2 regions of the Paraburkholderia sp. RL17-380-BIE-A genome follow, and region 1 is predicted to be linked to the other one. Evidence: predicted binding sites of a transcription regulator. Region 1 holds the regulator's gene; the other holds the start of a gene.

Region 1 (4,211 bases):
CCACACTGGCGGCCGGCACCGGGCCCGCGCCACCGCGGCCCGTGCGGCGCTGCAAATACCACTGCAGGGTATTGATCAGCAGCAGCATCAGGAACGACACGACCAGCATCACCACCGCGATAGCCGTGGCCCCCGCGTAGTCGTATTGCTCGAGCTTCGTGATGATGAGAAGCGACGTGATTTCCGACTTCATCGGTACATTGCCGGCAATGAAAATCACCGAGCCATACTCGCCGAGCGCGCGCGCGAAAGCCAGCGCGAAGCCCGTCAACAGAGCCGGAAACACGGCCGGCAGCACCACGCGGCGAAACGTCAGCCAGCGCGAAGCGCCCAGGCACGCGGCCGCTTCTTCCTGTTCGCGTTCGAATTCTTCGAGCACCGGCTGCACCGTGCGCACGACGAACGGCAAACCGATGAACGTCAGCGCGACCAGCACGCCGGCCGGCGTGAAGGCGATTTTCAGGCCGAGCGGTTCGAGGAACTGTCCGATCCAGCCGTTGCCCGCATACACGGCCGCAAGCGAAATGCCGGCCACCGAAGTGGGCAGCGCGAACGGCAGATCGACCACGGCGTCGACGATGCGCTTGAACGGAAACGTGTAGCGCACCAGCACCCACGCCACCAGAAAGCCGAACACCGCGTTGATCAGCGCGCCGCCGAGCGCGGAGAAGAACGTCAGGCGATACGACGCGAGCACGCGCGGCGAACTCACCGCGCGCACGAACTGGCTCCAGTCGAGCGTCGCGGTCTTCAGAAAGGTCGCCGCAAGCGGAATCAGCACCACGAGGCTCAGATAAGCCACCGTGATGCCGAGTGTCAGGCCAAAACCGGGCAAGGCGCTCGGTTTTCGGAAGGTCAACGTCGTCATGCTCGTTACTCGTTCAGGTTGATGCTCGTGTTTCCGGCCGCCGGGCCCTGGCTGGCCAAAAGCGCGCCCCTTGGGGCGCGCTCCGGAGTGACGCGTTGCCGCATCGCTTTGCTGCCTATGCCGGTGAAGGCAACGGCTCGATCGTTACTGCGGTTGATAGATCGAATCGAACACGCCGCCGTCGGCAAAGTGCGTCTTCTGCGCGTTGGTCCAGCCGCCGAACGAATCGTCGACCGTGTACAGCTTCAGCTTCGGAAACTTGGCGGTCAGCTCGGCCGGCACCTTGTTCGATCGCGGACGGTAGAAGTTCTTTGCCGCGATTTCCTGGCCTTGCTCGCTATACAGGAAGTTCAGATACGCTTCGGCGAGCTTGCGCGTGCCGTGCTTGTCCACCACCTTGTCCACCACCGCAACCGGCGGCTCGGCCAGAATGCTGACCGACGGCACCACGATCTCGAACTTCTCCGGTCCGAACTCCTTCAGCGACAGGAAGGCTTCGTTTTCCCATGCGATCAGCACGTCGCCGATACCGCGTTGCACGAAGCTGGTGGTCGCGCCGCGCGCGCCCGAATCCAGCACGCCGGCGTTCTTGTAGAGCTTGCCGACGAATTCCCTGGCCTTCTGATCGTTGCCGCCCGGCTGATGCTCGGCGTATGCCCATGCCGCGAGGTAGTTCCAGCGTGCCCCGCCCGAGGTCTTCGGATTCGGCGTGACGATCGACACACCCGGCTTGATCAGGTCGTCCCAATCCTTGATGTGCTTCGGGTTGCCCTTGCGTACCAGAAACACGATCGTCGACGTGTACGGCGACGCGTTATCCGGCAAGCGCTTCTGCCAGCCCTTGTCCAGCAAACCCTTGTTGGCCAGCGCGTCGATGTCGTAAGCGAGCGCGAGCGTCACGACGTCGGCCTGCAGACCGTCGAGCACCGAACGCGCCTGCGCGCCGGAGCCGCCGTGCGACTGCTTGAAGGTGATCGTCTCGCCGGTCTTCGCCTTCCATTCCTTGCCGAACGCCTGGTTGACGTCCTGATACAGCTCGCGCGTCGGGTCGTATGACACGTTCAGCAGTGTCGTGTCGGCAGCGTGCGCCTGCGCCATCACGCCGAGCGCGCTCGCCGCGCCCAATGCGAGCGCCGCGATGAGTTTCTTCGTTTTGCCTGCCAGCCCCGTACCTTGGTGATTCATGTCAACTTTCTCCGCGTTGTGCGCTGAAACAGCGTGTGGTGTCTTTTTGCGTCGCGGTCACGTGCACATGAACGCCAACTGGAGGCCAGTCTATCGAAGGGCTTTCATCATTAAAAATAATGTTTCTTCATTCTTTAATACGCAAAAGTGGTAATGACAGCTGGATAAGGCGTTGCGGCACGAAAACGGGTGTTGGAGCGTCGTTTGACGACGCTGCAACGCCACCCCTCGGCACGAACTTAAAGTAAAGCTTGAATTGCGCGGAATACTGTATAAAAATACAGTCACCTGTTCATACATACAGTGGCGCCATGACCAAACTCACCGCACGACAGCAGCAGGTTTTCGATCTGATCCGCAGGGCTATCGAACGCACCGGCTTTCCGCCCACCCGCGCGGAGATCGCCGCCGAACTGGGCTTCAGCTCGGCCAACTCGGCAGAAGAACATCTGCGGGCGCTCGCCCGCAAGGGCGTGATCGAACTCGCGGCCGGCGCGTCGCGCGGCATCCGCCTGCTGGCGGGCCCGGAAGATTCGCCGCACCAGTTCACGTTGCCGCACGCCAGCATCATGCAACTGTCGCTACCGCTGATCGGGCGGGTGGCCGCGGGTAGCCCGATCCTCGCGCAGGAACATATCTCGCAGCACTACGCGTGCGACCCGGCGCTGTTTTCGAGCAAGCCCGATTACCTGCTGAAGGTGCGCGGGTTGTCCATGCGCGACGCGGGCATCTTCGACGGCGACCTGCTCGCGGTGCAAAAGAGAACGGAAGCCAAAGACGGCCAGATCATCATTGCCCGGCTTGGCGACGACGTCACGGTCAAGCGCCTGAAGCGCCGGCCGAACGGGCTCGAGTTGATCGCCGAGAACCCCGATTACGAAAACATCTTCGTTGAAACCGGCAGTGCGGAATTCGCGCTGGAAGGTATCGCCGTGGGGCTGATTCGCCCCGGCGAGTTCTGAACGGTCAGGTTCCAGGCGGCTTGTTTCCCAGCACTTCGATCCAAGCCCCTTCTTGCCCGTTCGACAGAGTAGAAAGCCGCGCCAACGCCGCATTAACGCCGCATTAACGCTGCATCGTCTGGAGAGTCTCATGGAACGTCTTGCCCGCCTGCTGCCTTTTCGCCAGTTCGGTCGTCTGCGCCATCTTCGCAAGCTGGTGCCCTGCTCATTGATCGAGGCGTCCACGGCCAGCACGCCGTCGCTGTTCGATGCGCCGGACAGCGTGTCGAGCCTGCCATCGTCGTTGCCGGCGTTTGCCCGCGTGTCGCTGAACTCGGGTCTGAATACGGCCGAACCGGCCCGTCGCGCACCGGTGCGGGTCTATCACGGCCCGTCGCGGCTCATCATGGTCGGCACGGTAGACGCTGTGTGCCGCATGATCGACCGCTGCATTGCCGACGAGGCAAACGTCCACGGGGCAGTATTCGAGTCTTGATGGAAGGTATGGCGGGCGGCGATATCGCATCGCATGGGATCGTTTTCGTGTGGCCGCGGTCCACGTTAGATCACACCTGATGGAGAGTCCCATTCGATGGCAGTTTCGAAACGCATTAAAGGCGGCGCCACCCGGCCGCTGATCGTCACGCTGATCGTGATTGTGCTAATCGCGGCGCTCGGGTTTGCGTACGCGTCACCGTATCTCGCGCTGAACAATCTCAAACGCGCCGCCGATGCGCGCGACACGCAAACGGTCAATCAATACGTCGACTTTCCCGCGTTGCGCGAGAGCCTGAAGCAGCAGGTCGCCGGGCTGCTCACGCGGCGGCTCGACGCGCACAGCAACGGCAATCCGCTGGCCGCCATTGGCGCGATGATCGGCGTCGCGCTGATTGGCCCGCTCGTGGATGCCTATGCCACGCCAGACGGCGTGGCGGCCTTGCTGAACGGCATGCCGCCGCGCGGCGATCCGGGCGAACGGCCGCCCGCACCGCCTGCAGCGAACACGCCGGCGGATGGCGCCGCGGCCTCATCCGCACCGGCGGCGCCTACGGCGCCTGCCATCGGCAACGCAGGCAACGGCAACACTAACGCCACGCCGGCGCAACCGCCGCAAACCACCGCGGGCTATCGCGGCCTCAACGAGTTCGTCGTCAGATACCAGCACGGTGCTGGCGACGCGCGTTACTCGGCGATTTTTCAGCGCGAGGGTGTCTTCA
Region 2 (4,211 bases), on a different contig from region 1:
TCGTTGGAATGCTCGCCTGTGCTGTTAGACGATTCGCCCCCTGAACCCGCGTTCGCGCCCGGCGTGCTGTCACCGGTGTTCCACACGTCGCCGGCGAATGCCTGAATCGCGGCGGTCGGCAGGATCGCGCACAACTCGGTGAGATGCGTGCAACCCACCGTGCCGCCGAGCAAACGGGCAGATTCACGACGGAAGTTTTGGCGGAGATTGAGCCCGATGAGGGCACGGTAGGCGGGATTGCTGGCTTGGCACAACCCTGGATAGGGCACCCAGTCGGACGACGCCTCGGCGTCGACGACATTGAGCTTGCGATCGATGGTGATGCGAAGCCAGAGTTCATGGATCGGCTGACCATTGGGCCGGACGCCCGACGCAAGCACCACATCACGCGGTTTTTCGTCGGTCAAGCACGCTTCCACATCCCACAGGCCATCGGCTCGCTCGTAGGCTTCCGCTCTGATTGCGCGACGATGGCGCAACTGACGGGACACTGGCGGGGAGAGCGGCATGCGGGAAGGAAAGGCCGGATTGGAAAACCCATGAATTTTAGCATACTGGGTATTTGAGACAGGTCGGAATGCGCGGTGGCGCGCCACAGGCGGCTGAGCGCGGAAGACACCGTCCCAACGGGCTTAGACGCGGGACACAGACCGATGCGGTTTAGTCGCCGGCCTACTCCTCGTCAATCCCCTTGAGGATTTTGCCGATGGTTGCACCCGAAAATCCGCGCGAAGCCAGAAAGCGGGCCTGCTTGGCCCGCTCGGCGGGCGTTTCGGGAAGCCGGCCGAATTTCTTGCGCCAGACGGCCTGGGCACGCGCGAGTTCGGTTTCGCGCAATTGCGCACTCGCCTCTTCGACGAGGGTCTGGTCGACCGCATGCTGCTTCAGTTCGCCGACGATACGGCTCGCACCCAGCCGCGACGAGCGGCGATGGATCAAGCTTTCCGCGAAGCGCGAATCGGACAGCCAGTTTTCGGCTTCGAGCGAATCGAGCAAGGTTTCGAGCGAATCAGTTTCCTCGACGAACGGCTTCAGCTTGCGCGCGAGTTCGGTGCGACTGTATTCACGGCGGGACAAATAGCCGAGCGCGCGCCCTTTCAGCGACCGTGCCGGACGTTGGGATTTTTTGGCTTCGTCTTGCCCGGGTTTCGCCTCACCTGGAACGCGACGCGAGCGGGTGTAGGTGGCCTCGGAAGGATCCGAGCCGGATGGCGGGGAGGATTCAAACTGAGCGCGCTGTGGGCTACGGCCCGCAGCGCGATCGTGTGCGTCGAACGATTCGAATGGATCGAACGACTCGTTGTCTTCATCACGCGGGCCGTCCGCGTGGCGTCCGGTATCGGACAACGGCCGGCCCTTGCGTATCACGTGATGGTTACTCTTCTTCGTCTGCGACTTCTGCGCCTGCGCCGGTCACCGCTTCAGCCATGGCATTCACGCCCAGTGACTCACGGATACGGTTTTCGATCTCGCGAGCGATATCCGGATTTTCGCGCAGGAATTCACGCGCGTTGTCCTTGCCCTGACCAATACGTTCGCCGCTGTAGCTGTACCACGCGCCGGCCTTGTCGACGATCTTGGCCTGCACGCCCAGGTCGATGATTTCGCCCTGACGCGAGATGCCTTCGCCGTACAGAATGTCGAAAATTGCTTCCCTGAACGGTGGCGACACCTTGTTCTTGACAACCTTCACGCGCGTTTCGTTGCCGATCACTTCGTCGTTCTTCTTGATCGAACCGATACGGCGAATGTCCAGACGCACCGACGCGTAGAACTTCAGCGCGTTACCGCCCGTGGTGGTTTCCGGATTGCCGAACATCACGCCGATCTTCATGCGGATCTGGTTGATGAAGATGACGAGGCAGTTCGTGCGCTTGATCGTGCCGGTGAGCTTGCGCAGCGCCTGCGACATGAGACGCGCTTGCAGACCCGGCAGCGAGTCGCCCATTTCACCTTCGATTTCAGCCTTCGGCACGAGTGCCGCGACCGAGTCGATCACGATCATGTCGATCGAGCCCGAACGCACCAGTGCGTCCGCAATTTCGAGCGCCTGTTCACCCGTGTCCGGCTGCGACACCAGCAGGTCGTTCACGTTCACGCCGAGCTTGCCCGCGTACTGGATGTCCAGCGCGTGTTCCGCGTCGATAAACGCCGCCGTGCCGCCGATCTTCTGCATTTCGGCAATGACTTGCAGCGTCAGCGTGGTTTTACCGGACGATTCCGGGCCATAAATTTCGACCACACGGCCACGCGGCAAACCGCCGACGCCCAACGCGATGTCGAGGCCGAGCGATCCGGTTGAAACCACCTGGATGTCTTCGACTACCTCACCTGCGCCGAGCCGCATGACCGACCCTTTGCCGAACTGCTTTTCGATCTGCGCGAGTGCGGCAGCAAGTGCCTTGCTCTTTTCAGCAGTCAGTCCAGCCGAGCCTTTCTTGCTTTCTTCCATGAATCGTCCTTTGCTATGATGAACGGCGTCTGAGGCAGATGTGCAGGTCACTTTTGAAGGACAGCACACGAAACTCAGACACTGTATAAAAAAACAGTAGTTTTGGCAAGCGCGATTCTCATGCGAACACGCATTTTTACCGTCGCGCCACCCCACTACCCACAATAATTTTCGGAGACCGCTGTGCGCCGGGGGACATCCCACGGTGCCGGCAAGGCCAGGCTGGCGCACCATGCGAATTCTGATTGCCGAAGACGACAGCATACTCGCGGACGGTCTGGTTCGATCACTCCGCCAATCGGCCTATGCCGTCGACCACGTGAAGACCGGCGTCGAGGCCGACACCGCGCTGTCCATGCAAACTTTCGACCTGCTGATCCTCGATCTGGGCCTGCCGCGCATGTCCGGGCTGGAGGTGTTGCGCCGCCTGCGTGCGCGCAATTCCAATATGCCGGTGCTAATTCTGACCGCTGCGGACAGCGTCGACGAACGCGTCAAGGGTCTCGACCTCGGCGCCGACGACTACATGGCCAAGCCCTTCGCGCTGAACGAACTCGAGGCACGCGTGCGCGCCTTGACGCGGCGTGGCGCGGGCGGCGGCCCGACGGTCGTGCGGCACGGATCGCTGTCGTTCGATCAGGTCGGCCGGATCGCCTACATCAACGAGCAGGTGATCGACCTGTCCGCGCGCGAGCTGGGCTTGCTCGAAGTGCTGCTGCAACGGATCGGCCGGCTGGTCTCGAAGGAACAACTCGTCGATCACCTGTGCGAATGGGGCGAGGAAGTCAGCAACAACGCCATCGAGGTCTACGTACACCGCCTGCGCAAGAAAATCGAGCCGAGCGGCGTGCGTATCATCACCGTACGCGGGCTGGGCTACTGCCTCGAGAAAGCGGCTGCGCCGGCTAACGCGAGCACCAACGCCATGAGCACGCCCCCGCCCGCCGAGCCTGAACCGCCCGCCTCGCCGCCGTCCGGCCCGATGCCGGCGAGCCACCACTACAAATAGAGGACGCCCATGTCCGCACGCGCAGACCGCGCTACGGCGCACGCGGCGGACCTCGACGAGGCGCGCGACGAGCGCTACGCCAACCCGTTCGCCCCGCCCGACGAAACCGAAGCTGCCGCCGAAGCACGCCCGCGCTCGCTGTTCGGCGAGATTCTCGACTGGATGCTGGCGCCGCTTCTGCTGCTGTGGCCAATGAGCCTCGCCGTCACGTATCTGGTCGCCAAGTCGATCGCGAACGGCCCGTTCGACCGCGCGCTCGAAACCGACGCTTACGTGCTCGCCCGCCAGATCCATCCGGTCAACGGCGTGGCCGAGTTGTCGCTGCCCGATTCCACTCGCGATTTTTTGCGCACCGACAATGTGGACAGCGTGTTCTACCAGGTGCTCGGCACGCGCGGCGAACTCGTGGGCGGCGAGCGCGATATGCCGTTGCCACACGAGGAAGACCGGCCGCAGCCGGGTCTCGTCGAATTCCGCGACGACGTGCTGCGCGGCAATGACATTCGCGTCGCCTATACCACGGTCGAGTTTCCGCAGACGCCGGGTGCGCAGCCGGTACTGGTGCAGGTCGCCGAGACGCTCGACAAACGCAGCCAGCTCGCCAACGACATCATCAAAGGCGTGATCCTGCCGCAGTTCGTGATTCTGCCGCTCGCGATCCTGCTCGTGTGGTTCGGCCTCTCGCGCGGCCTCGCGCCGCTGCACGCGCTGCAAGCGCATATCCGCGCGCGCCGCCCGGACGACCTTTCG

Evidence for each region. Region 1 encodes LexA, which represses DNA repair genes until DNA is damaged. Its sites were predicted from a motif close to ACTGTATNNNNATACAGT; they were not measured.
Region 2: a site for LexA is predicted at 2,533-2,550, ahead of recA (recombinase RecA). Genes of this name have one in related genera too.

Annotation. Positions count from the first base shown of each region.
Region 1 covers NZ_JARESQ010000004.1:305,147-309,357, forward strand. Annotated here, with positions in the region: gene cysT (sulfate ABC transporter permease subunit CysT) at 1-868, opposite strand, end outside; gene P0D68_RS08815 (sulfate ABC transporter substrate-binding protein) at 1,013-2,053, opposite strand; gene lexA (transcriptional repressor LexA) at 2,365-3,015, shown strand; gene P0D68_RS08825 (hypothetical protein) at 3,146-3,490, shown strand; gene P0D68_RS08830 (DUF2939 domain-containing protein) at 3,587-4,211, shown strand, end outside.
Region 2 covers NZ_JARESQ010000005.1:246,898-251,108, forward strand. Annotated here, with positions in the region: gene P0D68_RS10680 (DUF2889 domain-containing protein) at 1-509, opposite strand, end outside; gene recX (recombination regulator RecX) at 673-1,368, opposite strand; gene recA (recombinase RecA) at 1,376-2,452, opposite strand; gene P0D68_RS10695 (response regulator) at 2,685-3,461, shown strand; gene P0D68_RS10700 (sensor histidine kinase) at 3,471-4,211, shown strand, end outside.